2 regions of the Shewanella zhuhaiensis genome follow, and region 2 is predicted to be linked to the other one. Evidence: predicted binding sites of a transcription regulator. Region 2 holds the regulator's gene; the other holds the start of a gene.
The links. Region 2 encodes LexA, which represses DNA repair genes until DNA is damaged. Its sites were predicted from a motif close to TACTGTATNNNNATACAGTA; they were not measured.

Region 1 (15,008 bases), on a different contig from region 2:
TGCGCTGAGCGCTGATGCGCCGGTCAGTCAAAGCACCGCTTTGTGCGCCCGGCCCTGTTTTTTGGCCCGCAGGCCGCTAAAATTCACAACACTCTTAAAAGAAAATAAAGGTCTTACAATGGCGCTACACAGTATCGAAGAAATCATCGAAGACATTCGTCAGGGCAAAATGGTGATCCTGATGGACGATGAAGACAGGGAAAACGAAGGCGACCTGATTATGGCCGCCGAACTGGTGACCCCGGAAGCCATTAACTTTATGGCCACCTATGGCCGTGGCCTGATTTGTCAGACCATGACCCGTGCCCGTTGCCAGCAGCTGAATCTGCCGCTGATGGTGAGCAATAACAACGCCCAGTTCACCACCAACTTTACCGTATCCATCGAGGCCGCCAAGGGCGTGACCACAGGGATCAGCGCCCATGACCGCGCCGTGACAATCCAGGCCGCCGTGGCCAAAGATGCCAAGGCTGCTGATTTGGTGCAGCCTGGCCACATCTTCCCCCTGATGGCCCAGGAAGGCGGCGTGCTGACCCGCGCAGGCCACACCGAAGCGGGTTGTGATTTGGCACGCTTGGCCGGTCTTGAGCCCTCCGGCGTAATTGTTGAAATCCTCAACGAAGACGGCACCATGGCCCGTCGTCCGGATCTGGAAAAATTCTCTGAAAAGCACGGTATCAAGATTGGCACCATTGCCGACCTGATTGAGTACCGCAACAACACAGAAACCACAGTCGTACGTGAAGCAAGCTGCAAACTGCCGACCCGTTTTGGTGAGTTTGTGATGCATACCTTCCGCGACACCATCGACAATCAGCTGCACTATGCGCTGGTTAAAGGTGAGGTGGATGATAATGTGCTGGTGCGGGTGCACCTGACCAACACCTTCAACGATATTCTGCACTCAGAGCGGGATCAGGAACGCTCCTGGCCGCTCGAGAAAGCCATGGCCCGTATTGGCAGCGAAGGTGGCGTGCTGGTTATCCTTGGTAATCGCGAGCACGACAGCGATATTCTCGCCAAGGTGAAAGCCTTTGAAGCCGAAGACAAAGGTGAAGCCGCAGCACCAGCCAAGTGGCAAGGAACCTCCCGCCGGGTGGGTGTGGGCTCGCAGATTCTGTCGTCCCTCGGTGTTCACAAGATGCGTCTTTTAAGCTCTCCCAAGAAGTACCATTCACTGTCGGGCTTTGGCCTTGAAGTGACTGAGTACGTCGCCGGCGAGTGAGATAAAAAACACGAATTCATTTAAATAGCATAGGGATTGGGGCAAAAGCCTGTGGTATGATATGCGCCACTTTTGCCCCGGCTCTGTCCGGGCACACTGCACCAAGCCGGGTGCCATAGCTTAACCAGGTGAGAGAATGCACATTTTAGAAGGTCAAATCGAAGCCAAATCTGCCAAAGTGGCCATTGTGGTATCACGCTTCAACAGTTTCGTGGTCGAGAGCCTGCTGTCAGGCGCCATCGATACCCTCAAGCGTTTCGGTCAGGTGAGCGAAGACAACATCACTGTTGTACGCGTTCCAGGTGCCTTCGAGCTGCCTTTGGCCGCTAAAAAAGTTGCCGCTTCCGGCAAGTTTGACGGCATCATTGCGCTGGGCGCCGTGATCCGTGGCGGTACCCCTCACTTTGATTTTGTTGCCGGCGAGTGCAACAAGGGGCTGGCCCAGGTTTCCCTGGAGTTCAACACCCCAGTATCTTTCGGTGTATTGACCACTGATACCATCGAGCAAGCCATCGAGCGCTCAGGTACTAAGGCAGGCAACAAGGGCGGCGAAGCGGCTCTGGGTCTGTTGGAAATGGTCAATGTGCTGAGCGCCATTGATAAAGAGCTGTAACAGTAGGAAAAAACATGAAGCCTTCAGAGCGCCGTAAGGCCCGTCGCCTGGCGGTCCAAGCCATCTATTCCTGGCAACTGAGCGGCAATAACGTTGCCGATGTCGAGCACGAGTTCCTTACCGAACAAGAGCTGGACGGTGTCGATGTTGCTTACTTCCGGGAGTTGTTTGCTGGCGCTGCGACCAAAACTGGTCAACTCGACGAGCTGTTAACCCCTTTGCTTGACCGTCCTTTAGAGGAAGTTTCTCCAGTGGAGAAAGCCATCCTCAGATTGGCAGCTTACGAGCTGACCTTCCGTAAGGATGTGCCATACAAGGTGGTGATTAACGAAGCCATCGAGCTGGCCAAATCCTTCGGAGCCGAAGACGGACACAAGTTCGTTAACGGTATCCTGGATAAGCTGGTTGCGCGCAACTAAATGAAAGACGGTGCCCCCAGGGTGCCGTTTTTCATTTTCGGGTGTTCATTTTTTCTATGGGCCGGAAGTCTGACTCAGACGCCGGAAATACAGTGAAAGAATTCCAACTCATCGATCAGTACTTTTGCGGCCGTGGCCCGGTCAGACGTGACGTTAAGCATGGCATTGGTGATGACTGCGCCCTGGTGCAGCCCGCCGAACACAAGCATATTGCCGTTTCCTGCGACACCCTGGTTGAAGGGGTGCACTTCTTTGCCGACATGCCCGCCTGGGCACTGGGGTATAAAGCGCTGGCGGTTAATCTTTCCGATCTGGCAGCCATGGGCGCCGAACCTGCCTGGTTCACCCTGGGGCTGAGCTTGCCCTCTGTAGATGAAGCCTGGCTTGCTGCCTTCAGTGAAGGCCTGTTCGAAGCCGCTGAATACTATGGCATTGCACTGATTGGCGGTGACACCACCCAAAGTCCGGTTAAGGTGATTGCCATTACCGTCAATGGCCAGGTGCCCGAAGGCAAGGCGCTGACCCGCTATGGTGCCCGCAGCGGCGACTGGATTTATGTAACCGGTACTCTGGGCGACTCTGCCCTTGGGCTTGACCTGCTCAGGGGCCGACAGCAAAGCCGCCCTGAGCATAAAGAATATCTGATGGAACGTCATTACCGGCCAACCCCCAGGGTGCTGGCGGGGCAATCGCTGCGCGGTTTGGCGTCCAGTGCCATCGACCTGTCAGATGGCTTGGTGTCGGATATCGCCCACATTCTCAAGGCATCCAACGTGGGGGCGAATATCGAGGTCGATAAGTTGCCGCTGTCGCAGGCGATGAAAGACTCGGTACCACTGGAACAGGCGCTGGGTTACGCGCTCACCGGTGGTGAAGATTACGAACTTCTCTTTACTGTGCCTGAGGCGCAGCGCGGCGCGCTGGAAATCGCACTGGCCCATGCCGGTGTGAAGTTTGTGCGTATTGGGCAGATTGGCGCCAGTGGCGGCCTTAAACTGACCTTGAATGGCGAGCCCTTCACGCCGGTAAACAAAGGTTTTGAGCATTTCTGATGGCGTTTTTCAGTGATGATGAGGCGTTAAAGCGCCTGTCTTTAACCAATCCGTGGCATTTTCTTGCGCTGGGCTTTGGCAGTGGTTTGGCCAAAAAGGCCCCCGGCACCTTTGGCACGCTCGCTGCCATTCCACTCTACCTGCTGCTAAGTCCGCTGCCGCTGGTGTGGTATTTGCTGGCCACTGTGATTGCCGTGGTCGCCGGGGTGTATATTTGTGACCGCGCCTCCAAAGATATGGGGGTGCACGACCATGGCGCTATCGTCTGGGACGAAGTGGCAGGGCTGCTTATCACTATGATTGCTGCGCCTGCCGGTATTGTCTGGCTGCTGGTGGGTTTCGTGCTGTTTCGATTCTTCGATATCCTCAAGCCCTGGCCTATTCGGGTGCTGGATGCCAGGGTACATGGCGGGCTTGGGATTATGGCCGATGATGTACTGGCCGGGCTGTTTGCCCTGGCGTGCCTCCATGGGTTGGCATACTTTTTCGCCTGAGCTTTTCAGCTGGCACTGCTAACTTCAGTACAAAACAAAGGGCGCTCAGGCGCCCTTTGTCGTTGTGAGCCGAGTGAACCGGCGATGCTATGAATGGCTAACAGGACGCTCGCTTGGGGCATATGAGCCGTTCTGCAAAACGTCACTGGGTGCTTAAATTTTACAGCTCGCCCTCGACTGTGACCTGAGTTTTGCCACAGAGTGAATACCAGGCGGCAACGGCGTCTGGCGCACCATTTTTGAATCCTATGTAGGTGTTCAGCTTCACGGCGATGGGGCTTAGGCTATCGTTGCTGGTGGCGGTCGGGATTTCAATCAGATGCAGTCCGCCAAGGCAACAGGTGTGCAGCACATCGACCAGTCGGTCGCGGCTGTCGCATTGGTGATAATGCCCGCCATAGGCTGCTATCAAACTCGCTGGACTGAAGTTTTCATCGTTGCAGTGATAGATGGGGGCATCGCCTGCTTTACCCAAATGAAACAGGTTATTGCGCATGTATAGAATGATGAGGTTTGCGCGCTGTTTTTGAAGGTTTATCAGCTCATTACACTGAAAGTTAAAGCCGCCGTCTCCGGTGATGAGCAGAATAGGTTGACGACTGTTTTTAACGGCAAGCTCATCGGCAATGGCCCGTGCGTAAGGCAGGCTGGTGCCCATGGCCGCATACCAGGGATTGGCAAGAAAGCTTCTGCCCAGATCAGAGCTTCTGGCTTCAAGGGCAAAGGCGGCAAAAAGGGCATTGCCCACTTCAGGCACCAAAATCAGATCCTGGCCGGCACTGCGCTGAAAATAGTTGATGGTGTCAGCGAGGTTGGCGTAACTGAGCCTTGCCTCGACAGGGCTGCTTTCTTCAGCATGTTCGGTTGGTGGCAGCAGTTCTGCCAGTGCAAGATTTCGTACTGGAAGTTTCGCTCGTTCCAGCTCCTCGATCACCGCCAATAAATCCAGTTCACTGCGAGCCGTGCCTTTCAGCAGGGTTTTATTCGGGTGCATGTCTATGGTGTGGGTGCCACTGGCAAAGGCATTGTTGGTATCTGAGTCATAAATTGCGGTGGCAAGTTCCAATACATAGTCTGCGTGCTGGTCAATGTATTCCTGCCCGCGGCAGGCGCTGAATACGCCATTGTAGGCACCAAGGCACAGGGGATGGGATTCATCTACCATGCCCTTGGCGAACCAACTGGTGGCGTATGGCAGCCCCAATCGCTGGCAAAAGGCCAATACCCGGGTCAGCAGTGCAGGGTTCATTCTGAGTCGCTCACCCAGGTAAAGCAAAGGCGCACGGGCTCGAATCAGCCGCTCGGTGATGTCGCTTGCAATAAGCTCAGCACCTTCCAGACCAAGACGGGTGTATGCGCTGAGCGCTTGCAAGGAGGAGGGGAGCCTGAGTGTTTGGGTAGGCATATTCACCAGATCCCGTGGCACTTCAATATATACCGGCTGACGGGTTTGCACGGCATCGCATACCAACTCAAAAAAGCGTGCAGCGGCCACATTGGGTTGCCCCTGATGACGCTGCCCCTGAAGCCGCTCGGCTCTGATCCCAAGCGCCTTAAATGCATTGAGCGCGGCATTAACATCGGTATGCCAGCCACAGGCGGGATACACCATATGATGCAGTGCCTGACCGTGGATTTCGCCTTCCCCCGGTGCACCGGACAGAAAAATCACCGGCAGGCCTTCGGTGCGGGCAAGGGCCGCTGCCGACACACAAGGCAGGCTGCCAACCGTGTAAGTGGTCAGGCAGGCGCCAAGGCCGGTTAGCTCGGCTTGGGCACAGGCGCTAAAACCCGCGTGCATTTCGTTACTTGAGGGCAGCACGCTGATGCTTGGGTCCAGCGCATTGATAAGGTTGGCGACAAAGTCGCCGCCGACACCGTAGATGCGCTCGAGTCCGAAAAATGTCAGCACTTCACACAGGCTTTGCCCCAGAGAGGGTAACTGTGCACGGTAGGCGTTACCGAGATTTTGACTGATGGCGTTCATCGCTTGTCCCGTTGAAAACACAATGGCATCAGCTTAGAGGGCGCTTTTCCGGCGGGTGTTGATGTAGATCAGTTCTGACAACAAGCCCCGGATGAACGACTGTCACCGGGGCTTGACAATAGAAAGGGATTTTTAGTTAACCATCTGACTTTTATGGGGTAATAACTGGCATTCTGCAGTTACGCCCCTTGCAGCAACTCGCGGGCATTGGCCAGCGTATTACTGGTGATGGTGTCGCCACCCAGCAACCTTGCCAATTCCTGCACCCGCTGCTCTTTGTCCAGCGGTTGCATGGAGGTCTCTGTTTGCCCGCCCTTGCTGGTTTTGTTGACGAACATATGTTGATGGCCGTTACCGGCGACCTGCGGCAGGTGCGTGACACAAAACACCTGAGTCGCTTCGCCCAGTGAACGCAGCATGCGACCCACAACGGCGGCGGTGGGGCCGGAGATCCCTACATCCACTTCGTCGAAAATCAGTGTCGGGGTGGACACCTTCTTGGCGGTGATCACCTGAATACCCAATCCAATGCGGCTGAGCTCACCACCGGAGGCGACCTTGGCCAGCGGCGATAACGGCTGGCCGGGGTTGGTTGTCACCAGAAACTCGACGCTGTCACTGCCGCTGGGGCTTAGCATCTTGTCGTTGAAACTGACTTCGATGGTGAACTTGCCCTTGGGCATATTCAGCTCCTGAATAGACGCTGTCACCAGCTTATCGAGCTCTTTGGCGTAACGGCTGCGGCTCTGGCTCAGTTTCTGGGCGTGATTGAGATAAGCCTCTCGGCTGGTGATCACTTGCTGTTTCAGCTCATCCAGCTGGGCTTCATCTGAATCCAACCCGGCGAGTTCCTGTGCCAGCTCCTGATGATGCGCCGCCAGCTTGTCGGCTGCCACATGGTGCTTACGCGCCAGGGTCATGGCCTTGGACAAACGCTCTTCCAGCGCGGCAAAGTGCTCTGGATCCAGCTCAAGGTTGGACAGGTAGCGGCCAAGTTCGCTGCTACTTTCCTGAACCTGAATAAGGGCGTCATTGAGCATATTGCCGATGGGAGCCAGGCTTGGGTCGAGGGATTCCAGGGTAGCTGCCAGTGACAATGCCCGGTTCAGCAATGACTCGATATTGCCTTCATCGGATTCACTCAGAAGCGATAAGGTGTGCTGGCAATCTTCAATCAGCGCTGTGCCATTGGCCAGGCGTTTGTGCTCGGCCTCAATTTGTTCGAACTCACCTTCGGCAAGGGCAAACTCATCCAGCTCTTCAACCTGATATTGCAGCAACTGCTTACGGGCGATGCGTTCCTGCTGGCTTTGTTCGAGTTGTCTGAGCTCGGATTCAACCTGACGGCAGCGCTGATAGGCGCTGGAGACCGATTCCTGCAACATGCGGTGGTTGGCATAGCTGTCGAGCAGTTGTAATTGATGTTCATTTTTCAGCAGTGCGTGGTGGGCATGCTGACCATGAATACCCACCAAATACTGACCTAGGGCCTTTAACTGCGATAAGGGCACTGGATTACCGTTGATGTAAGCGCGGGAGCGGCCATCTGCGGTTATGGTGCGTCTGAGGATGCATTCATCTTCCAGCTCAAGATCGTTATCTTCCAGCCAGCGGCGGGCTAAAGGCACATCGTCCAGTGAGAAGCGGGCACTGACTTCGGTTTTTGACGCGCCCGGGCGCACGGCGGCGGCATCGGCCCTGTTACCCAAACACAGACCAAGGGCATCGATGGCAATGGACTTACCGGCACCGGTCTCGCCGGTAATGCTGGTCATGCCGGGGCGGAAATCCAGTTCCAGAAATCTGACGATGGCAAAATTATTGATGCTGAGCTGACAAAGCATGATGGCAATCCTGTGTGATACGTCACCAAACCACTGTATTGATAAACAGTATATACTGATTTTTTGTACAGTAAATCTTTGCAAACATCCCGATGAAAATATTTTTTATCGTTTTGATTAAACGATGAATTTAAGTCCGCTTGCCAACATCGGCAGGCTGAGCAGGGTTAACACTGTACCTGTTACTATGCCGCGGGCGGTTTGTTTATCCAAGGTTTGGTCGCGGTACGCCAGCAAATACACACTGGCGGCGGTTGGCATGGCGGCCAGCAACACACCCATGATCAGAAGCTCTGACGACACCCCCAGCACGGCCAGCAGACCAAGCGCCAGCAGCGGCTGGATAGCAAGTTTTGCCAGGTTTATGGGCCAGAAGGGTAAATCTTTCGCTGGCAGTGGTGGCTCTTTGAGTGACCGGGCCAGGGCTATGCCGATTGCAAACAGGGCGCAGGGGCTGGAGCTTTGGCCGACAATCCTCACCAGCGTTTCGACTGAGGCTGGCAGTATGAGCTCAAGATACGAGGCCAAAACCCCTAATGCGCTGCCAAGTACAATGGGATTTTTTCCCACTACTTTGGCCATCAGCCACAGGCGCTGAACGGGCGGCAGTGACTCGTGCACCAGCCTTAGCTGCACCACGGTGACGGCAAACATCAGCACAGATAACAGGCTCGCCACTGCGGCGGCCATCATGGCGGTGTTATTACCTGGGTAGAGCGCCATTAATACCGGAATGCCAATAAAGGCGGTGTTGCCGAAGGTGGCTGCCAGCGCACGGATGGCGGCGGGACGCGCTTTTCCTTCGGCGCGGCAATAGATTTGATACACGCTAAAGTAGGTCAGCGCCATCGCGCCGAGATAACCAAGCACAAAGCCTGGGTTCACGATGTCATCGAAGGGTGTGGCGGCCAGGCTTATGAATAAAATCGCCGGAAATGCCACAAAGTACACGTATTGATTCAGCACCCCTTCCACCGGCCTTGGCAGGATGCGATTGCACAGGGCGCCTGCTGCCATAATGGCAATCACGGCGAGGAGCGGCAAAAGCAGTTGCGACATACAGGCCTCTTGGGGTCACAAATTCGGTAGGGGGATCACGCGTAAGGGGCAAATTAGCATATGATAAAGCGGCCTGACCATTGGCAGTTGGTCGCAGTAACAAAGGAGTGCGGGTGATGAGAGAGCATCCCGGCAGCGAACTCGAGCTGATTTACCTATTTGTGCAGTTGGTGGATGCCGGCAGTCTGTCGGCACTGGCTATGCGCCTCGACATGCCGGTGGCTACCGTGAGCCGCAAATTATCCCGCCTCGAGCAAAGCCGTGGTCGTCAGCTGCTGATGCGAAGTACCCGCAAAATCCGCCTCACCGAAGAGGGCATGGCGCTGTACGAGCGTTACAGGGCGCTGGTGAGCGCGGTGGATACCTTGTATGGCGGTGGTGAAGATTTGCTGGAAGGCACCTTGAGGATTGCTGCGCCCATTTCCATTGTCTCGATGATCTTTATGAAGACTATCAACGAGTTTCGTCGCACTTATCCGGGCATTCGATTACACATTACCCAGAAAAACGAGGTGGTGGACCTTATCGATAAGGGTATCGACATTGCCATTGTAGGCGGCATTCAGCCGGACTCATCCTGGGTGGCAGTGCCTCTGGGCACCTTGGATTATCGGCTGGTTGCTTCACCTGCCTACATCGAGGCCAGGGGTAAGCCTCTGCATCCCAGCGCGCTGGCAAGCCATGACATCATTAAGGTGTGGCCGCTGTATAACTGGTCACTGCGTCACCCCCAGGGGGAAGCATTTTACTATGATGGCCCCGCCAGTTTGACCCTGACCGATTTACAGGGCGCCATCAGCGCCTGTGTGGACGATGGCGGTATTCTTTATGGGCCGGAGCTCTTCTTCAAGCAGGAGCTGCAATCGGGTGCCTTAGTGCCTGTTCTCACCGATTGGGTTGGCGAGCGGCGGCGGATCTCGATTCTGTGTCATCAGCGCCAGCAGCAGCCCGCCAAGGTCAAAGCCTTTATCGACTTTATGAAATCCCGTGCCGATGGCCTGTTTTCGATGACTGGTGTGGTGGATTAGAGCGCGCTGTAAGCCAAAGTCGCAAGACCCGCAACTGGCGTTTGCGGGATATTGGGGGCATGAGGACCTTGCGCAAGCGGGAAAGCGGGAAAGCGGTTAAGCAATGAAGACTGAGGGCGGGAGTTAAGGGCGGCTGTTGCAATTGGCAGCAACTGCGCCTGAGCCTGCAGCTTATCGCCACAGGTCAATAGGCCTGTTATCGCTTTATTTTGAGGCTGCCTGCGGCCTTGCGCGGCTTTTCGCCCGGTTTGCCTCTGAGCTTGAATCCGGCTTCGCCGCTGGCGTATTCCTTTACAGGCGGCAGTATCCCCAGCTGCTGAAAAAATGCCACCTGACGCCTGAGCTCAAACAGGGAGCCAATACGCACCTCGTCACCTATGGTGAGCTTCCAGCTGTTGGTCTTGCCGTCGCTGTTGGTGAGTACATATCCCTGATAGAGCAAGGTTTTCATCGATTAACCCTTTCAGGCCTGCGCAGTGTCCTGCACGCTGATCCCGATGTTGGATACGCCACTGCTGACGATTTCCTTTCTGAGCGCCTTGATAAAGTCGGCGGACATATCCGGGTTATCTTCAACCAAATCCAGCAGTGACGCCTGCAGTTCGCGCTCGGCGACCATGGCTTCGTGGGCGAATACAAAGTCGTCCAGCGCCTCATCGTCCAGCTCTACATCACTGATGGCTTCGATATAGTTGGCCACGGTTGCCGAAGACAATTTACTGATGTTGGTGATGTCTTCTTCGATTTTGCTCTCGATGCCGCTGAGCAGACTCACCAGAGCCACAGCTGCATCCATGGCAGGGTAGGCGCCATAAACGTCAAATTGCTCAGGCTCAGGCGTCACTTCTTCCAGGCGATCTAGGTGCAGCTCAAGGTTCAGCTTCAGCTTGCGGTCGTAAAGCGACTGCCACAGCAGGTTCAGTACGGTATCCAGCACCTTGGGGTCGCCAAACTCGCATACCTCGGAGAACAGTTGGTAGTTGGGGTACATGCGCTGGCACAGAGCCACGGCAAACAGTTGCTTTTGAGGCAGGGACAAGGCCTTGAGGCGCTTGAAAAATCCGGGTTTAGAGCTCATTGGGAACTTCCGCTGACATCTGGGAAATAACTTGGGTTGCCGCCGATTCTACCTTAGTCAGCTCATCAAGTAACTCAAGGATTTCCGGTTCTACATCTGCCACCTCGGCGCCGCGCTTGAGCGCAGACTCGATTTGCTGGCAAAGTTTCTGGGTGGTGGGCACGCCGCAATAGCAGCTGGCACCATGGAGTTTGTGTACCGTGTACAACATGGCTTCGTTGTCGCTGCGGGCCATGGCAAGTTCGATATCGTTTACTGTGCCGGGCAAAGATTCCAGCATCATCTTCAACATGTCGATGGCGAGGTCTTCTTTTTGGTTGGCCTGGCTTAAACACAGCTCCCAGTTGAGGGTGTTGCTGTCGAAGTGGGTGAACTTGGGGCGGGTCAGCCAACGGGCAATCACGCCTTTAAGGGCCGCTTCGTCAATCGGTTTCGGCAGGTAGCCATCCATGCCGCTGGCCTGAATGCGCTCGCGCTCTTCGTTAATCGCATGGGCGGTCACGGCAATAATCGGGGTATTGCGATTCAGCGAGTCCTGACGGATAAGCCTTGTTGCTGTAATGCCATCGGTGCCTGGCATTTGAATATCCATAAAAATCAAATCAAAGGCGCGACTCTTGGCAAGAGCAACCGCCTGATCGCCACTGCTGACGGCCACCACGTTGGCAACCAGTTCTTTAAGCAGCGTATCAATCAGTTTCAGGTTGGCGAGGTTATCGTCCACCGCCAGCACGTTCAGCGGATGGCGGGTGGTCGGCGCCTTGGTAATTTGCGGCTTGGGTGCTACATCGCGCTTCACCGGCGGGAAAATCAGGTTTTGCGCCAGCTTAAGCTCGCTCACAGGCAGCTGCAGTACCAGGTCAACAAAGGGCTCCATTTCCTGGGTGTAGACCTCTGGGTCGAGGCAGTCGTTCAGCAATAGTAAAGAGCCAGTGTGATCTTTTACCTTGGCCAGATGGCGCTGCAGATCTTCGCAGGTTTCGCAGCTTTGGCCCGACAGCAAAATTGCATCGTAGTGTCTGTCGCCAAGGTGTTGCTCAAGTTCATCTTCGCTGCTCGCCAGGGTCACCATCATGTGCCAGTCCTTGAGCTTGCGGGCGATGGATTCACGGGTAAGTTTACGTGGCTCGAACAACAGCACCGAATGGCCAATGAGTTTTTCCAGCGGCAGGGTGTCGTGGGCCGGGAAGGGGCTCAGTTGCAGTGGCACGGTAAACCAGAAGCTTGACCCTTTGCCCACCTCGGAATGAAACCCGATGCGGCCGCCCATCATCTGCACCACCAAACGTTTGGTGATCACAAGGCCTAATCCGGTGCCGCCATAGCGACGGGAAATCGATGAGTCGGCTTGACCGAAGGCCTGGAACAGCAGCTCCTGCTGCTCGGGGTCAATGCCTATGCCTGTGTCGGTTACTTCACAGCGCAGGGTAATGTTGTTCTCTTCCTGAGACAACAGGCTGATCCTGAGATGCACGCTGCCCTGCTCAGTGAACTTGATGGCGTTGCCCACCAGGTTGGTGGTGATTTGCGACAGCCGCATCACATCGCCGCTTAAGTTTTCGGGTACCTTTGAGTCGACATCCACCACAAATTCAAGCCCCTTGGCGTGGGCGCTGCCAGCCAGCAGGTTGATGGTGTCTTCCAGCGATGAGCGCAGCCCAAAGGGCATGCTCTCCAGCACCATCTTGTTGGCTTCAAGCTTGGAGAAGTCGAGGATATCATTGATGATTTGCAGCAAACTGGTGGCGCTGCGCTCGATGGTCTTGATGTATTCCATCTGGCTTGAGTGCAGCGGCGTCTTCAGCAATTGTCTGGCAAAACCAATCACCCCGTTGAGCGGGGTTCTGAGTTCGTGGGACATATTTGCCAGGAACTCGGATTTAATCCGGCTGGCTTCCTGCGCATCCTTCTTGGCTCTGTCCAGGGCGATGTTCTGGATTTCAATCTGCTCCAGGGTTTCACGCAAATCTGAGGTGGCCTGGTCGATGTTTTGCTGCATCTCGTCGTGGTATTCCGACAGCGACGAGGCCATGGCGTTAATACCGCGGTTTAGCAAATCCAGCTCGCCGATAAGGTTGCCTTCGAGTCTGGCGTCGAGCTTCCCTTCGCGAATTTTGCCCACCAGTTTCACCATGTCGGTGATGGGTTGGGTCACGTTTTTCACCAGGCGGAAGGTAAACAGCAAGTTCAGCTGCACCCCAATCAGCACGATAATAAAGGCGGCAACCGCGGCCCTGTGCTGCTCCAGCAGCGCCTTCTCTTTGTTGAGCATCAAAGAGACGTAACCCAGCAGGGTGGCGTTGGAGTTGTCGGGCATCACCACAGCATCGTTAAAACGGCCGCTGCCATCGTCGCTGCGATCGGCGCCGCTGGGGGCTTTGCTGTTAATGGCGAAAATAGGCGTGCGCACTATGAGGGTATCGCCCTCATGCTCAAATTGGGTTTCCTTAAGACTGTCCAGCGCCTCTTTGTAGCGCATTACTTCGAAGTCTTTGTGGTAATGGGAGGTAACAAACAGTTGATTATTAATGTCGAAAATCGCAATGGATTTGACCAGGGTCGACTTATTCAGCTGTGCCCGGGCCAGCAGCACCTTGGTAATTTCGCGATTGTTGGTCGACAGACTTTGCTCTGCAGAAATGGCCAGCGGTTCGATGATGTTGCTGCCCATCTCTTTGAGCGTGTCTTCGAGATCATAGAAGCGGTTTATGGTAAAGTAGCTGCCCAAAAGAATACCAACGAGGATCGTGGGCGCCAGCGCCAACACCAATACCCAGGACCGCAGACTGTATTTTGTCATATTGTGCGCGGTATTCATGTGCTGGGTTATCCCTGTTTTCCTTTGAGTTTGAATGTTCTAAGACTGCCAGAAACCCGGCCGTCTTAACAGATTTTTCTTGTGTGAGACCACAATGGCACAGTTTTTCAAAGCAAAGCCCAATAACGCGAAAAAGCTTTCCCAAAAGATAGCACTCAAGGTGCAAAGGCTCGATCATTTGGGGGCAGGAATTTCCGAATATCAGGGCAAGGTAGTCTTTATTCCGGGCGCGTTGACGGGTGAAACCGTTGAAGTGCAGCTTACCGACCAGAAGAAAAACTATGCTCACGCTCGCCTGATTAACGTGATTGAGCCGAGCGAGTCGCGTCAGGCTGCGGATTGCCCCTGGTATGGCCGCTGCGGTGGCTGTGATTTGCAGCATTTGTCGCTTGCATCCCAGCGAGAGTACAAATCTGCCGCCCTGGCTGACATTCTCGGCCGGGGTCTTGGTGAAGCCGTGACCATCAGTGAAGCCCCCTTAGTGGCCGAAGGCTGGCATTATCGTCGCAGGGCGCGTCTGGCTACTCTGCTCAGCAAAGACAATCAGCGCCTGTCGCTGGGCTTTCGTGAAGAGGCCAGCAAAACTGTGGTGGGGATTGAGCACTGCGCCGTGCTGGCAAAGCCTTTGTCCGATTTGATAGCCCCTTTCTCCGAGCTGCTTAACCGCTTGAAGGGCAAGCAGCGCCTTGGGCATCTGGAGCTGCTACACACCGAGCGTGGCATTTATGCGGTACTTCGTATCACGGCAGCGCTGGCTCAGAGCGATAAAAAGCTGCTGCAGGCCTTTGCCGATGACAAGCAGATAGCGTTGCTGCTGCAGGGTAACGAAGGCGAGCTTGAATTCATGTCCACTGACAGCGCACTGCCGGCGTATCAGCTGAGCGATGGTATTGAGCTTGAGTTCGCTCCCGGTAACTTTATTCAGGTCAATAGCAAGGTGAATCAGGCCATGGTCACTCAGGCCATTGACTGGCTTGATATTCAGCCCGGTGAGCGGGTACTGGATCTCTTTTGCGGTGTGGGCAATTTCAGTCTGCCGCTGGCAAAGCGTGGCGCTGAAGTGATTGGGGTGGAAGGCGTTGCCGAAATGGTGGAACGCGCCCGTAGCAATGCCGCTAAAAATGGCCTGGAAAATGTGGCATTTTACTGCGCCGATTTGAGCGCCGATTTAGCTGCCGAACCCTGGCTTGGCAAAATCGACAAGCTGCTGCTGGACCCAGCCCGCGCCGGCGCCTATGAAAGCTTAAAGTGGCTTAAAAAGATGAAGCCTGCCAGCGTGCTTTATGTCTCCTGTAATCCAGCCAGCCTGGGCCGGGATGCAGCGCTGCTGAAAGAGGCTGGTTATCGTTTGAGTCGTTTGGGGCTGGTGGATATGTTCCCCCAGACTCACC
Region 2 (15,008 bases):
CTCGCTCGAAGTGGGGCCGGCGCTGTTTTTCTCGCTGCTTATCATTACCTTGAGCTTTATTCCCGTGTTTGCACTTGAGGCCCAGGAAGGCCGATTGTTTGCGCCGCTGGCCTACACCAAAACCTTCGCCATGGCGGCTGCATCCGTGCTGGCCATCACCCTGGTGCCGGTACTGATGGGCTACTTTATTCGCGGCAAAATCCCCTCGGAAGAAGCCAACCCCATCAGCCGCTTTTTGATTGCCCTCTACAAACCTGCACTTAACAAGGTGCTGGATTTTCCCAAGCTCACACTGGCAGTAGCGTTAATTGCACTGCTCAGTGTCTGGTATCCCATGAGCCGTATGGGCAGCGAATTTATGCCGGAGCTTGAAGAAGGTGACCTGCTGTATATGCCAACTGCCCTGCCCGGCATCAGCGCTGGCAAAGCGGCTGAAGTGCTGCAGCAGACCGACCGGCTGATAAAAACCGTGCCCGAAGTGGCCCGGGTGTTTGGCAAAATCGGCCGCGCCGAAACCGCCACCGACCCGGCGCCGCTAACCATGCTGGAAACCACCATCATGCTCAAACCGAGGGATGAGTGGCGCGAAGGCATGACGTTGGATGGCATCGTCGAGCAGCTGCAACAAACTGTGCGGGTGCCCGGCCTGACCAATGCCTGGGTGCAACCCATCAAGACCCGTATCGACATGCTCTCCACCGGTATCAAAACCCCGGTGGGCATCAAGATCACCGGCGCCGATGTGGATGAGCTGCAAAGTATTGGTGCCAATGTGGAAGCCATTCTGGCCAAACTGCCCAACACCCGCTCGGCCTATGCCGAACGCGTGGGTGGTGGCCGTTACATAGATATCAGCCCCAAGCTGGACGTGGCCTCGCGCTACGGCATGACCCTGACCGACATTCAGGACGTGGTGCGCTACGCCGTGGGCGGCATGAATATAGGTGAATCGGTTCAGGGCGCCGAGCGCTACCCGATAAACCTGCGTTATCCACGGGAGCTGCGGGACAACATTGAAAAACTGCGCGATCTGCCGGTGATCACCAAGTCGGGCCATTATCTGCCACTGGGGAACCTTGCCGACATCCAAATCAGCGATGGCCCGCCAATGCTCAAGAGCGAGAACGGCCGACTGATCTCCTGGGTGTTTGTGGATATCAAGGGCACCTCCATCGGCCAATATATTGAGTCGGCCAAGCAGGTGCTAGAGCAGGAGCTGACTCTGCCGCCGCGGTACAGCTACAGCTTCGCCGGTCAGTATGAGTACATGCAACGGGTCGATGCCAAGCTCAAGCAGGTGGTTCCGCTGGCCATAGGCATTATCTTCATTCTGCTGATGCTCACCTTTGGCTCGGGCAAACAGGCCAGCATGATCATGTTGAGTCTGCCCTTTGCGCTGGTGGGCAGCACCTGGCTTTTGTACCTACTGGACTACAACATGTCGGTGGCGGTGGCTGTGGGCATGATTGCACTGGCCGGTGTGGCTGCGGAATTTGGGGTGGTGATGCTGGTGTACCTCAACAATGCCATCAAACAAAAACAAACCCTTGGCCAACTGCAGCAGGAAGCCGACCTGCGTGCAGCCCTGATTGAAGGCGCCGTGATGCGTATTCGCCCCAAGGCAATGACAGTGGCGACCATCTTCTTTGGTCTCTTGCCGATCATGTGGGGCGCAGGTTCCGGCAACGATGTGATGCAGAAGATTGCTGCCCCCATGGTCGGCGGCATGGTCACGGCGCCACTGCTGTCGCTGTTTGTTTTGCCCGCCCTTTATTTGCTGGTATATCGGCGCATGCCGTTCGGCAAAAAAGGTGGCGATAACACTTAAGCATGGGATGGTCAGCCCTAAGGGCAAGGCCATACCCTCCTAAAGTCTAGTTATTGATCTGTAAGGCTTCCTCTTCGGAGGAAGCCTGATAAACTGGTGACATTTTGTGGTTATGGGTTTATCAAACATGTCCCTGTTGCGGCGCCTTATCCCGCTCATTGCCTTAAGTCTTGTTGCGTCGGCAAAGGCCGATACCTTTGTTGCTGACCAAAACTGCCCCCTGTATCAGTCCAAAAACAAACTCACCAACCCTGGGGAAGTGATGACAGTCCCTGGGCAGCACTACTCCGTATTGGAAGTATTGGGTAACCCCAATCGCCCTGATTGGGTGCGTCTGGAAACGGCCGCTCTCACCTCGCCGGCGCGTTGGGTGAATGGACGCTGCGGTAAAATTGAGCAGCAGGGAACAAGCGCCGACAGCGGCCGTTGTGATGTGGCAGGCGAGCAGGACAGCCATATTCTGGCCTTGAGCTGGCAGGGTGCATTTTGCGAACTTTACGGCAAGGGCAAACGTGAGTGTCATGCGCTGGAAGGCAACCCCGACGATGCCCGCTGGCAGGCACTTACCCTGCACGGCCTGTGGCCCAACAAAGCCAGTTGCGGTACCGACTATGGTTTCTGCGGCTCGGTACACCAAAAAGCACGCGGATTTTGTAATTATCCGGCCATTGCTTTGAACAAAGAGGCGGAAACTGCCCTGGCGGGCGTGATGCCGTCAGCTGAGTTTTCCACCTGTCTGGATCGTCACCAATGGTGGAAACACGGCAGCTGTCAGACCATGGATGCCAGCGATTACTTTATCGAGGCCGCCAGGCTGACCCGACTGGTGAACGAGAGCCGCATGGCCAAGGCACTGGCCCAGAGCAGTGGCAAGATGCAAACCACCGCCAATTTACGCAAGTTGTTTACCGAGGAGTTTGGTAAGCACAGCGGCAAGCGAGTGAGCTTTCATTGCAGCCGCGGCCTGCTGACCGAGGTGCGTCTGAGCCTGCCGGACAGGCTCGACAGTTCGATTGAAATCAAACACCTGATGGCCCGCAGCGGCCCCGACCTCAGAGACAGCTGCCCGGCCAGTTTTCTGGTGGACAAGCCAGGCTGATCAGGAGCCTCTCAGGGCAATCACTGAGAATATCCCACCGTCAGGGTCGTTAAGCACTGCAAAACGCCCCACCCCGGGGATATCCGTTGGCGGCACACATACCCTGCCGCCAAGGGCTTCGACCCGGGCTGCATGCTCGTCGCAGTCCAACACCTGAAAATACAGCATCCAGTGGGGTGGCATCTCACCCCACTCGGCGGTCATTTCCAACATGCCGCCGTGGGCTTCCCCCGACACCAACCATTCACAGTAACGCATCTCGCTGTTGCTGCTTTCGCGGCAATCCCAGCCAAAGACTTCACAATAAAATTGATGGGCTCTGGCAGGGTTGCGACTGGCCAGTTCAACCCAGCACAGGGCGCCGGGCTCGTGGCGGCGTTTAGCCCCTATGTGCAGCTTGCACTCCCATACGGCAAACCTGGCACCCTCGGGGTCGGCCAGCTGCGCCATACGACCGGCATGGCCTATGTCATGGGGCCCCATCACCAAAGTACCACCGGCCTCCAGCACCCTGGCGATGGTGGTGTCGACGTTATCGGTGGCAAAGTAGATGCCCCACTGGGTTTTGAGATTATCGACGGCTACATCGGGCACCTGATAGATGGCGCCCAGGTCGTCACCATCGAGGGTAAACATGGAAAAGGCGCTGCCGGGCAAGGCCATGTCGGCCATATCCCAGCCAAACAGGGCGTGATAAAAGCGTTTGGCACCCTGCCAGTCGTGGGTGGCCAACTCGCTCCAACAGGGCTGACCGGGAATATATTCAGTGACCCTCATGATGACGATTGCCTCCTGACTGGTGGGTGGAATTCAAGTTAAGTCGTCAGCTGAAATTTTGTCTATGCTTAAGGGGACATTTTCATGGAAGGACTCACGATGTCTTTGACTGAACAGCAAATTAAGTTAATCCGCCAATCATTCGACTTGGTCAGGCCCATTTCTGACGATGCTGCAGCGCTGTTTTACCGCAACCTGTTTGAAATTGACCCTACTCTGAGGCCCCTGTTCAAAGACGATATTCGCAGTCAGGGACGCAAACTGATGGCCATGTTGGATGCCGCGGTGAAAGGGCTGGAACGACCGGATACCCTGGTGCCGGTGCTTGAAGATCTCGCCAGACGCCATATCAAATACGGCGTAAAAACCACGCACTTTTCCCCGGTGGGCAATGCGCTGCTTTACACACTCGCCGAAGGGTTGGGTGACAAGTTCACCCCAGATATCAAGGCGGCCTGGATTGCGGTGCTGCATCTGGTGTCGGATGTGATGAAAGCCGAGATGAATCGTCAGATAAGCCACTGAGGCGAAAAAGATGGGAATATGGAGCGGGTGAAGGGAATCGAACCCTCGTATGCAGCTTGGGAAGCTGCCGTTCTACCATTGAACTACACCCGCCGAACATGGATACAAATTACTGAATTCCATGCCTTTGTCAAGAGAGCCAGCACGCACCACGCGCCGCCTGGACGCATGATGCACTGCTGTTTTCGATTATCTGTAAATAGGCAGTAGCTCGGCCATCGCCAACAAATGGCACGCCGCAGTCAGCACCCCAAACGCGATCACCAGATAAATCACCAGATTGCCGCCAGGCACCACAAAGCCCTGATAGTCAGGCTCGCGGCTACGCAGCTTAAAGGCCATCATCCCGGGCACCAACAAGGTCCACACAGTGGCTGCCAGCGCCGCAAAACCGATGGCAATCAAGAAACCATTGGGGAACAGAATGCCAAGTAGGGTCGGTGGCAGGAAGGTCATGGCCGCGGTTTTCAGTCTGCCGGTACGGGTATCGGCAAAGCCAAACAGGTCGGCCAGGTAGTCAAACAGCCCCAGCGTCACCCCAAGGAATGAAGACGCCACAGCCAGATTGGCAAACAGGGTCAGCATTTTGCCAAGCCATTCGCTGGCCATCACGCCAGAGAGCGCCGACACCAGCACCCCCATATTGCCACCCTGGGCGATGATATCGCTGAATTGGCTGCGCGGCAGATTGCCCATGGCGGCCAGCAGCCAGCACACGTAAATCACCAATGCAATAAAGGTACCAATCACAATGGCTTTGATGATAACCGACGGCTGCTTGCCGTAGTATTTCACCAGCGAAGGCACGTTACCGTGATAGCCAAAGCTGGCCAGACCAAAGGGGATGGCCGCCCACAGGAAGGGCGAAAAACGCTGCTCACCGTCGGGTGAAAACAGCTTGAGGGTATCGACCTCAATCAGCAGATTGCCCACGGCGAGGAAGAAGGTGATCACCATACCGCCCAGCATGATGGTGGTAATACGGTCCACCGCGCGGGTACTTATCATCACCACCAGAGCCAGCACCAGCGCAAATACCAGTCCGGCAATGCTTTGGGGCAAGCTGATCCCTAAGCCTTCCAGGCTGTGGTTGACGATCGAGCCGCCGCCACTGATATAGGCGTAGGTGAGAATGTAGAGAACAAAGGCGATGGACAGGCCATTCACAATCCGGCCAAAGCGCCCGAGGGTGTCACGGGTCAGGGTATCGAAGCTGGCGCCGGGCTCGTATCTTAAGTTGGTTTCCAGCAGCAACAAGCCAGACAGCAACATACACAGCCAAATGCCGCCCATCAACACCAGAGACCATCCAAACCACATGCCTGCGCCCACTACCGGCAGCGAAAACATCCCGGCACCGACAGTGGTACCGGCGATGATCATGGCACCGCCAAGCAAGGACGGCGCCTTGGCCTTATGACGGGCCGCATTCATGTGGTTTGCCATCAGTCGCGCTCCTGGGTGACGGTATCGATAATGGTTTGACGTACCGAGCCACGCAGCAGCCCATTGACGTGATCGCGGATCTTACGGGCCTTGTTACGATCAGCTTTATCAGACAGATAGCCAAGGTCCTTCAACTTACTCGACAGCAACGCATACAGCTTCTTGTCGTAAAACTCCGGCGCAGTCACACCATGAATGGAGCCAAGACGGCTGGCAAGCCGATGGCTGTGATGCTCAAGGTCAGAACGCTCCATATCCGGTGATTCGGCCAGCAGGTTAAAGATCACTGCATAGCGCTTGAGGGTCTCAGAGACCACGCCAGCAAGCAGCAATAACTGCGCAATGCGGTCGTCTACCAGCGCAAGCTCGCTGTCACCCTGGATAAGGCCCTCGGCAACAAAGGCATCCACCAGCGCGTCTACATAGGCTGGCAGATCCTGAATGCCCATAAACAGCTCAGCCTTGAGCAGTGGATAACATTCGGCCACCATTTCATGCAGGTCGGCACGGGATATCCGCTCATGACGCACCATAATGGTGGCAAGCAGCGACGGGATCACAAATAAATGGATGATATTGTTTCGATAATAAGTCATTGAAATGGCTTGGCCATCTTCAATGGAAATGATGGAACCCAGCTCATCACGGGTTTCCACCAACTTGTTCAGTTCAAGGCCGCGCTCAACCAAATCTTTACCACTGCCCTCAGTCACCGAGGCATAGCCGGTGTAAGGCACTGTTTTCAACAGGTTCAGGTAGAGGTCAATCTGCCGCTCAAGCTGACCGCGCTCCAGCGCATTTTGCTCAGATGCCAGCAGTACCATGCTCGAGAGGGTGACCGAACTCGCGGCGGCGGCGTTGTTGATACGGGTCATCACCCGATTGGCCAAGGAGTTTACCACAGGGGTGAGCCAGCTCGGCTTCTGCTCAGGATCTTCGCTAACCTGCTCGCGCCAATCGGGCACCTTCTCGGAGAGGAAGTTTTGCAGGGTTATAGGCTCACCGAAGTTCACATAACCACGGCCGAAGTTGCCAAGCTTACGGATGGCCCCAAACACCTGCCACACCGATTCTTTCTCTTTTTTCTTACCCGACAGTTCCTTGTGATAAGTCGCCACTTCCATCACATGGTCGTAGCCAAGGTACACGGGCACCAGAGTCACCGGGCGTTCAATACCACGAATCACAGAGGAAAGCGTCATCGCCAGCATACCCGTCTTGGGAGCCAACAGACGACCGGTTCGGGAGCGGCCACCTTCGGTGAAGTACTCCACCGAATAGCCTTTGGCAAACAGCTGATCCAGATACTCTCGGAACACCGCGGTATAGAGCTTGTTACCGTTGAAACTGCGACGGATGAAGAAGGCGCCACCACGACGGAACATGGGACCGGCAGGCCAGAAGTTCAGGTTGATACCCGCCGCAATATGGGGCGGCACCATGCCTTCGTAATACAGGATGTAAGACAGCAGCAAATAGTCCATGTGCGAGCGGTGACAAGGCACGTAGACAATTTCATGTCCATCGTGGTGCAGCTGACGAATTTGCTCGGCACCCTTGATGCTGATGCCTTTATAGAGCTTGTTCCAAAGCCAGGTAAGGAAACGCTCGGCTATACGCACCAGGCTGTCGGAGTAATCTGCCGCGATTTCATCCAGATATTCAATGGCAGTCTCGCGGGCCTTTTCTTCGGAAATCTTTTTGCTGGCCGCCTCTTCGGCAATGGCCTTCTTGAGATTATCGGACTTGAGCAGGGCATGGAACATCGCCTGACGATTCGGCAGCACAGGGCCTGTCATCACTTTACGTTGGCGGCGGAAATGCACCCGCGCCACCCGTGCCAATTTGTGGGCAATACGCTTATCGGTGCCGTGTTCATCGGCCATGCTGCGCAGCGACACTGCGCGGGAGAACTGCACAAAGTTGTGGCGCCCTAAAAACAGAATCATCAAACACTTACGCAGCCAGGTTGGATCTTCACGCTCCAGCACAGCAGCACGCATGCTGTCGTCTTCTTTGCCTGGGGTGCGGCCCCAATACAGGCTTACCGGCACCAGTTGAATATCGAGATCCTTTTGCTGACGATGCAACGCCAGCAATTGCAAGAAGGTCTGCAGGAAAGGCTCGTTGCTTTCGCGCTTGCCAAACAGCGGCTTACTGCCTTCGAGACAAACGATTCTGGGAGTTTCCACGCCGTCGAGTTTCAACGGCTCGTAAGGGCTGGGCAGCCCCATTTTGCCAGTGATTTCATTGAGGGCGGCGATGTCGCTCACCGACTCAGTTTTCATCACATAAACCAAAGGTCTGGCGGGATCCAGATTCAAATCGGCAAAGGGGTCCTGCGGCACCACAATGGTGTGCACCAGATGCTTCTGGATCCAACGCAGAGACTTAAACCAAATAGAGTCGTGTGCTGACATGCTGTTTTCTTGGGACCTGGCTTCTATCAATAGCGGCATAGAATATCAGACAGCCATATCCCTTCGCCAATAATCTGAAAAATGGTTAATACTTGCACTGATCAAAATACTGTATATACTAACAGTAACTGTATAGAAAAACAGGAACACCCATGAGACCGCTGACGCCGCGCCAGGCCGAGATCCTGGACCTGATCAAACGCAATATCGCCGAAACCGGCATGCCCCCAACCCGGGCCGAAATTGCCACCCGGCTTGGCTTTAAAAGTGCCAATGCCGCCGAAGAACACCTCAAAGCGTTGGCCAAAAAAGGCTGCATTGAGATTATGCCCGGCACCTCCCGTGGTATTCGTCTCGCCGGTGACGAGCTGGAAGATCAGCCCGATCCGGGTCTGCCACTTATCGGTCAGGTGGCTGCGGGTGAACCCATTCTGGCGCAGGAACATGTCGAACAGTATTACCAGGTCGACCCCAATATGTTCCGCCCGCAGGCCGATTTTCTGCTGCGGGTTCGCGGCGACAGTATGAAAGACATAGGTATTCTCGATGGCGACCTGTTGGCCGTGCACAAAATGGATCAGGCCCGTAATGGCCAGGTTGTTGTGGCACGGGTTGAAGATGATGTCACCGTGAAGCGGTTCGAGAAGAAAGGCAATGTGGTTTATCTGCATGCCGAAAACGAAGATTTTGCCCCCATTGAAGTGGATCTGACCCATCAAAGCCTCGCCATTGAAGGGCTGGCAGTTGGGGTTATCCGCAACGGAGACTGGCTATGAACAAACTCCTTGGCAACGCACCGCGCCATCCCGGCCTGTGGACAGATGTCCCAGCAAGCAGCGCTATGGGTCCGGCTCAGGTGCTCACCCGCTCAACCTGTTCCATGGGGCGTGATGAATTAGCCAACCTGGCACCGGAACTGGCTCGCCTGAGCCTGGAAGGTCGCTGGATTGTACTTATCAGCCCGCCGAACATTGGCCTTAAAGCCATGCTGGCTCAGGCTGGTGTTCGTATGGACAGAGTATTGCTGGTGCATGCCAAGGACGAAGTTGAAACTCTTTGGGCGATGGAAAAAGCCCTGACCAATGGCACTTCAAGCGCGGTACTGTGCTGGACCAATGCACTGGAAGCCAGAGACAAGCGCCGCCTTGAACTGGTTGCCCGAAATGCCGTTGCCCTCGGCGTGATTTTTGAAAATGTAAATACTCACTCTCATGCCAACAACTTGCCAGGAAGAACCGAGCCAAACACCATACTCAGGCACCCGGCCCAATTCCACTAATCACAGCTTCATCCCCTTCAGCCCCGTTTTCGGGGCTTTTTTTCGATAATTTTTTCAGATAATTAGAAAAGAAAGTGATCTTGATCAATATTTAAACTGCAAGTAATGTAGTTCAGGCTAACAACGATTCGTTTGTTATATCTGGCGATTATGTCGTCGCAGTATCTGAGGCTTGCGCCATGGGTAATGCGGATCTGACCGATATATTCAGCTGTAGGTGCAAGTGTGGTTAAGAGAGCTGTAAATACCTAATCAACAATCAAACCGCCAATGCACTTTGAAGTCATCGTTGCTTTTTGTGGGAACTGAAGAGTTTGCATAGAGCAGAGACTTACTGTGTGACTTTTCTTTGTAGTTGCTTGATGCAATTGACAGAGGAGATGTCTTGTGAAGCATTGGTTGTATTGTATCGCGGCGGCTTTATTGGCCCCGCCAATCCTTGCGGCTGACATGCCGCTAAACATGACGCAGGGCGTAACGGAGATCAGTGGCAAGGTTTATGGCCTGCACATGACCATCCTGTACATCTGCTGCGCCATAGGTGTGGTGGTTTTTGGCGCCATGATTTACGCCATGATTAACCACCGCAAATCCAAGGGCGCCGTCGCCGCCCAATTCCATGAAAGTACCAAAGTAGAAATAGCCTGGACCCTGGTACCCTTTCTGATCCTGGTTGGCATGGCCATTCCGGCCACCAAAACCTTGATTGCCATGGAAGATCCTTCCAATGCTGAGCTGACCATCAAAGTCACAGGTTCCCAATGGAAATGGCGCTACGATTACTTCGACCATGACTTCGGTTTCTACAGCATTCTTGCTACTCCCCGCGCGCAAATTGAAGGTGCTGAAGCCAAGGGCGAGCATTACCTGCTGGAAGTCGACAATCCTCTGGTACTGCCCACCAATCGTAAAGTCCGTTTTCTGATGACTTCCGACGATGTTATCCACTCTTGGTGGGTTCCCGCCTTCGCCGTGAAAAAGGATGCCAATCCGGGCTTTATCAATGAAGCCTGGACCCGGGTAGACAAACCCGGCATTTACCGTGGCCAGTGCGCCGAGCTTTGCGGCAAAGACCATGGCTTTATGCCCATTGTGGTGCAGGTACTGGCTGAAGATGAGTTTGATGCCTGGGTAGAAACCCAGAAGCAGAAAGCCAGCGCACAGGCTGCAGAAGCTGCCGCTGCACTCAATCAAACCCTGTCCATGGACGAGTTAATGGCCCAGGGCGAAAAAGTCTATCTGGCTTCATGCGCCGCCTGTCACCAGCCCAATGGCGCAGGCTTGCCCGGGGTCTTCCCGGCCTTGAAAGGCAGCGCAATCGCCACAGGCGCGATAGCCAATCACCTTGAGATAGTGATTAACGGCAAGTCCGGCACCGCCATGCAAGCCTTTGGTAAGCAGCTTTCTGCCACCGATATCGCAGCCGTGGTGACCTATGAGCGTAATGCCTGGGGTAACAATACCGGTGACACAGTGCAAGCGGCCGACGTAAATGGCCACAGCCCTGATGGTGCAGCCAGCGCAGCCCCCTCAAGCTCTGAGCCTGCCATGAATACGGCGCCAGCTGCCACTGAGCCATCTGCCGGCAGCGAAACTTCGCCTACAGCAGTGGTTGCAGACGAACCCGCGTCCAACGAGCCACTGTCGATGGATGAGCTGATGGCCCGTGGCGAAAAGGTGTATATGACCGCCTGCGTCGCCTGCCACCAGCCCAATGGTGCCGGTTTGCCTGGTGCCTTCCCCGCCCTGAAGGGCAGTCCCATTGCCACAGGTCCCGTTGCCGACCACCTGGATATCGTTATCAAGGGTAAGGCAGGTACCGCAATGCAAGCCTTCGGCGCCCAGCTGTCGGCACAGGACATCGCCGCCGTGGTGACTTATGAACGCAATGCCTGGGGCAACAGCACCGGCGATGCGGTTCAGGCCACCGACGTCAACAATCATGGAAAGTAGGGGAACGCTAATGACTACCACGACCCACGATACCCATCAGGGCGTCCATGACGAACACCATCATGGCCCTGCCAAGGGCATAATGCGTTGGATTTTAACCACCAACCACAAGGACATAGGCACCCTTTACCTCTGGTTCAGTTTCATCATGTTCCTCACCGGTGGCGCCATGGCGATGGTGATCCGGGCGGAATTGTTTCAGCCCGGCCTGCAACTGGTTGAACCCAACTTTTTTAACCAGATGACCACGGTACACGGTCTTATCATGGTGTTCGGTGCAGTAATGCCCGCCTTTACCGGCTTGGCTAACTGGCTGATCCCCATGATGATTGGCGCTCCGGACATGGCTCTGCCCCGAATGAACAACTGGAGCTTTTGGATCCTGCCATTCGCGTTCCTGATCCTGCTCAGTTCATTGTTTATGGAAGGCGGCGCCCCCAACTTCGGCTGGACCTTCTACGCCCCCCTGTCCACCACCTACAGTCCTGACAGTACTGCGCTGTTTGTGTTTTCGGTACACATCATGGGGATAAGCTCCATCATGGGTGCCATCAACGTGATTGTGACCATTGTGAACCTGCGGGCCCCCGGCATGACCTGGATGAAGCTGCCGTTGTTCGTCTGGACCTGGCTTATCACCGCCTTCCTGCTGATTGCTGTGATGCCGGTACTGGCTGGCACTGTGACCATGGTGCTCACCGACAAGTACTTTGGCACCAGCTTCTTTAACGCAGCCGGTGGCGGCGACCCTGTCATGTTCCAGCATATCTTCTGGTTCTTCGGTCACCCCGAGGTGTACATCATGATCCTGCCATCGTTCGGGATCATTTCGGCCATTGTGCCCGCGTTCAGCCGCAAACCGCTGTTTGGCTATGCCTCTATGGTATACGCCACCGCCAGCATCGCGATTCTGTCGTTCCTGGTGTGGGCGCACCATATGTTTACCACCGGCATGCCGGTATTCGCCGAACTCTTCTTTATGTACTGCACCATGATGATTGCGGTGCCCACAGGCGTGAAGGTGTTTAACTGGGTGGCCACCATGTGGCGCGGCTCTATCACCTTCGAAACCCCAATGCTGTTTGCCATCGCCTTTATCATACTGTTCACCATCGGTGGCTTCTCGGGGTTGATGCTGGCGATTACTCCAGTTGACTTCCAGTACCACGACACCTACTTCGTGGTGGCCCACTTCCACTACGTGCTGGTGTCCGGCGCCATCTTCTCGATTATGGCCGCCGCCTACTACTGGCTGCCGAAATGGACCGGCAATATGTACGACGAGAAACTGGGCAGACTGCACTTTTGGTGCTCAGTGATTTCGGTGAACGTGCTCTTCTTCCCCATGCACTTCCTGGGGCTGGCAGGTATGCCACGACGCATCCCCGATTACGCCATCCAGTTCGCCGATGTGAACCAGATAGTTTCCATCGGCGGCTTTGCCTTTGGTCTGTCGCAGCTGATTTTCCTCGCGGTGGTAATCAAGTGTATTCGCGGTGGTGAGAAAGCACCTGCCAAGCCATGGGAAGGTGCCGAAGGCCTTGAGTGGACGCTGCCAAGCCCAGCGCCTTATCACTCGTTCAGCACACCTCCCGAGGTGAAGTAAATGACTACCGGTCGGGTATCAAACCGCAAACTCATTCTGGGGCTCGCCCTTGGATGTGTGGCCATGTTCGGCTTTGGTTTTGCTCTGGTGCCGCTTTACGACGTGCTGTGCGAGAAGCTCGGCATCAATGGCAAAACCAGCTCAGAAGCCGCCAGCTACAGCGAAATCCGCGTGGATGAGACCCGTACCGTTGAAGTGGAGTTTATGGCGCAGGTGCAGCCCGGCATGCCCTGGGAATTTGGTCCGGCAGTTAAGCGCATGCAGGTACATCCGGGGGAGCTGGTACGCACCGAATTTCATGCCACCAATAACTCAGGCAATCGCATCGTGGGGCAAGCCATCCCCTCGGTGTCACCGGGTCAGGGGGCCGCTTACTTCAACAAGACCGAATGCTTTTGCTTTAACCAACAGGTATTGGCAGGTCAGGACAGCACATCGCTGCCGCTGATCTTCTTTGTGGATCCCGACCTGCCTGAGTCCATAGGGACATTGACCCTCTCTTACACCCTGTATGACATCACCGACAAGAGTCTGGCCGGTGCCATACAGGCAGGAGCAGCAAAATGACAAGCAAGCCTCAAAACTATTATGTGCCCAGCCAAAGCGGCTGGCCCATCGTCGGAGCCATCGGCCTATTCCTGATTGCCTTTGGTGCCGGCAATTATGTCCATCAACTTAAATCGGGCGGCAGCGGCGGCGGATATATCCTGCTGCTGGGGATTGCCGTGATCCTGTTTATGATGGTGGGCTGGTTTCGAAACGTGATTGACGAGTCCATGTCCGGACTCTATTCAGGGCAGATGGATCGCTCGTTCCGTCAGGGGATGAGTTGGTTTATTTTCTCAGAAGTCATGTTCTTTGCCGCCTTTTTCGGGGCACTCTTTTATGCCCGCATGGTGGCGGTGCCCTGGCTTGGCGGCGCCTCTAACAACGCCATGACCCACGAAGTGCTGTGGCCTACCTTTGAGGCCGTGTGGCCGCTGGAAACCACCCCCGGCGGCACCCAAACCCAGGCCATGGGTTGGACCGGGCTGCCACTCATCAACACCATTCTGCTGCTCACATCCTCTTTTACTCTGCACTTTGCCCATGTCTCGCTGGAGAAAGGTAAGCGCACCGCACTGACACTGTGGCTGGGGCTCACCATTCTGCTGGGTCTGAGCTTCCTGACATTGCAGGCAGAAGAGTACATCCATGCCTACACCGAAATGGGGCTGACACTGGCCTCCGGGGTTTATGGCAACACCTTCTTTTTGCTCACCGGCTTCCACGGCATGCACGTAACCCTGGGCACCATCTTCCTGTTGGTACTGTTTTTCAGGGTTCTCAAAGGGCATTTCAGTGCCGACAACCACTTCGCCTTCCAGGCGGGGAGCTGGTACTGGCACTTTGTCGATGTGGTGTGGCTGTGTTTGTTTGTATTCGTGTACGTGCTGTAACTCAGTAAGGCCGGGGGTGGGGCGCTATCCACCCCATGGCCAGCGCAATCAGTAATAACAGTACCACCAGGCCGGAAAGTGCCACCCGGCGGCCGAGAAAGCGGCTCATGGGCACAGAGTTGTCGCCCTTGACCATGATGTAAAGCGCTCTGCCGAGATTGAAAATAATGAAAAGCAGCAGCAAAACCAGCACAGACTTGAAGAGCGTGACCATGGATTCTCCGGTGGGGCGACCGGCGCTGGCCGGCAAGTTGCTGATACTTTTCACTCTGGGACTCTTTGTGGTGCTCGTCAAGTTGGGATTCTGGCAACTGTCGCGGGCAGAGGAAAAACAGCAGCTGTTGGCGGCACAGGAAGCACGCTTTCAGGCAACCCCGCTGACCATGCATAACCTTGTGCAAACGCCACTGCAGCAAGCGCAAGGGGCCAGAATGGAAGTCACGGGTACCTTGATGGCAACGCCCACATTGCTGCTGGATAACCAGGTGATGGACGGCAAGGTGGGTTACCTGGCTTATCGACTGCTGCAGGTACCGGGTTACAAGGCTTTGCTGCCGGTGGAGCTTGGATTTATCGCTGCAGGCAACGACAGGCGGATATTACCGCAGCTTTCCGCTGAAGCCGTGCAACTGACAC

Region 1: the regulator LexA is predicted to act here: its motif matches at 7,666-7,685, upstream of recN (DNA repair protein RecN).

What each region holds. Positions count from the first base shown of each region.
Region 1 covers NZ_JAKUDL010000001.1:869,717-884,724, forward strand. The annotation lists gene MJ923_RS03760 (riboflavin synthase) at 1-8, shown strand, start outside; gene ribBA (bifunctional 3,4-dihydroxy-2-butanone-4-phosphate synthase/GTP cyclohydrolase II) at 119-1,225, shown strand; gene ribH (6,7-dimethyl-8-ribityllumazine synthase) at 1,362-1,838, shown strand; gene nusB (transcription antitermination factor NusB) at 1,853-2,257, shown strand; gene thiL (thiamine-phosphate kinase) at 2,350-3,309, shown strand; gene MJ923_RS03785 (phosphatidylglycerophosphatase A family protein) at 3,309-3,803, shown strand; gene MJ923_RS03790 (thiamine pyrophosphate-binding protein) at 3,964-5,790, opposite strand; gene recN (DNA repair protein RecN) at 5,970-7,634, opposite strand; gene MJ923_RS03800 (AEC family transporter) at 7,752-8,693, opposite strand; gene MJ923_RS03805 (LysR family transcriptional regulator) at 8,810-9,721, shown strand; gene MJ923_RS03810 (DUF3319 domain-containing protein) at 9,918-10,172, opposite strand; gene MJ923_RS03815 (YjaG family protein) at 10,185-10,799, opposite strand; gene barA (two-component sensor histidine kinase BarA) at 10,789-13,617, opposite strand; gene rlmD (23S rRNA (uracil(1939)-C(5))-methyltransferase RlmD) at 13,712-15,008, shown strand, end outside.
Region 2 covers NZ_JAKUDL010000004.1:182,636-197,643, reverse strand. The annotation lists gene MJ923_RS12845 (efflux RND transporter permease subunit) at 1-1,828, shown strand, start outside; gene MJ923_RS12840 (ribonuclease T2 family protein) at 1,956-2,927, shown strand; gene MJ923_RS12835 (VOC family protein) at 2,928-3,704, opposite strand; gene MJ923_RS12830 (globin family protein) at 3,804-4,229, shown strand; tRNA gene MJ923_RS12825 (tRNA-Gly) at 4,249-4,322, opposite strand; gene mtr (tryptophan permease) at 4,419-5,675, opposite strand; gene plsB (glycerol-3-phosphate 1-O-acyltransferase PlsB) at 5,675-8,095, opposite strand; gene lexA (transcriptional repressor LexA) at 8,248-8,871, shown strand; gene MJ923_RS12805 (cell division inhibitor SulA) at 8,868-9,374, shown strand; gene coxB (cytochrome c oxidase subunit II) at 9,762-11,327, shown strand; gene ctaD (cytochrome c oxidase subunit I) at 11,338-12,933, shown strand; gene MJ923_RS12790 (cytochrome c oxidase assembly protein) at 12,934-13,500, shown strand; gene MJ923_RS12785 (cytochrome c oxidase subunit 3) at 13,497-14,372, shown strand; gene MJ923_RS12780 (DUF2909 family protein) at 14,374-14,586, opposite strand; gene MJ923_RS12775 (SURF1 family protein) at 14,585-15,008, shown strand, end outside.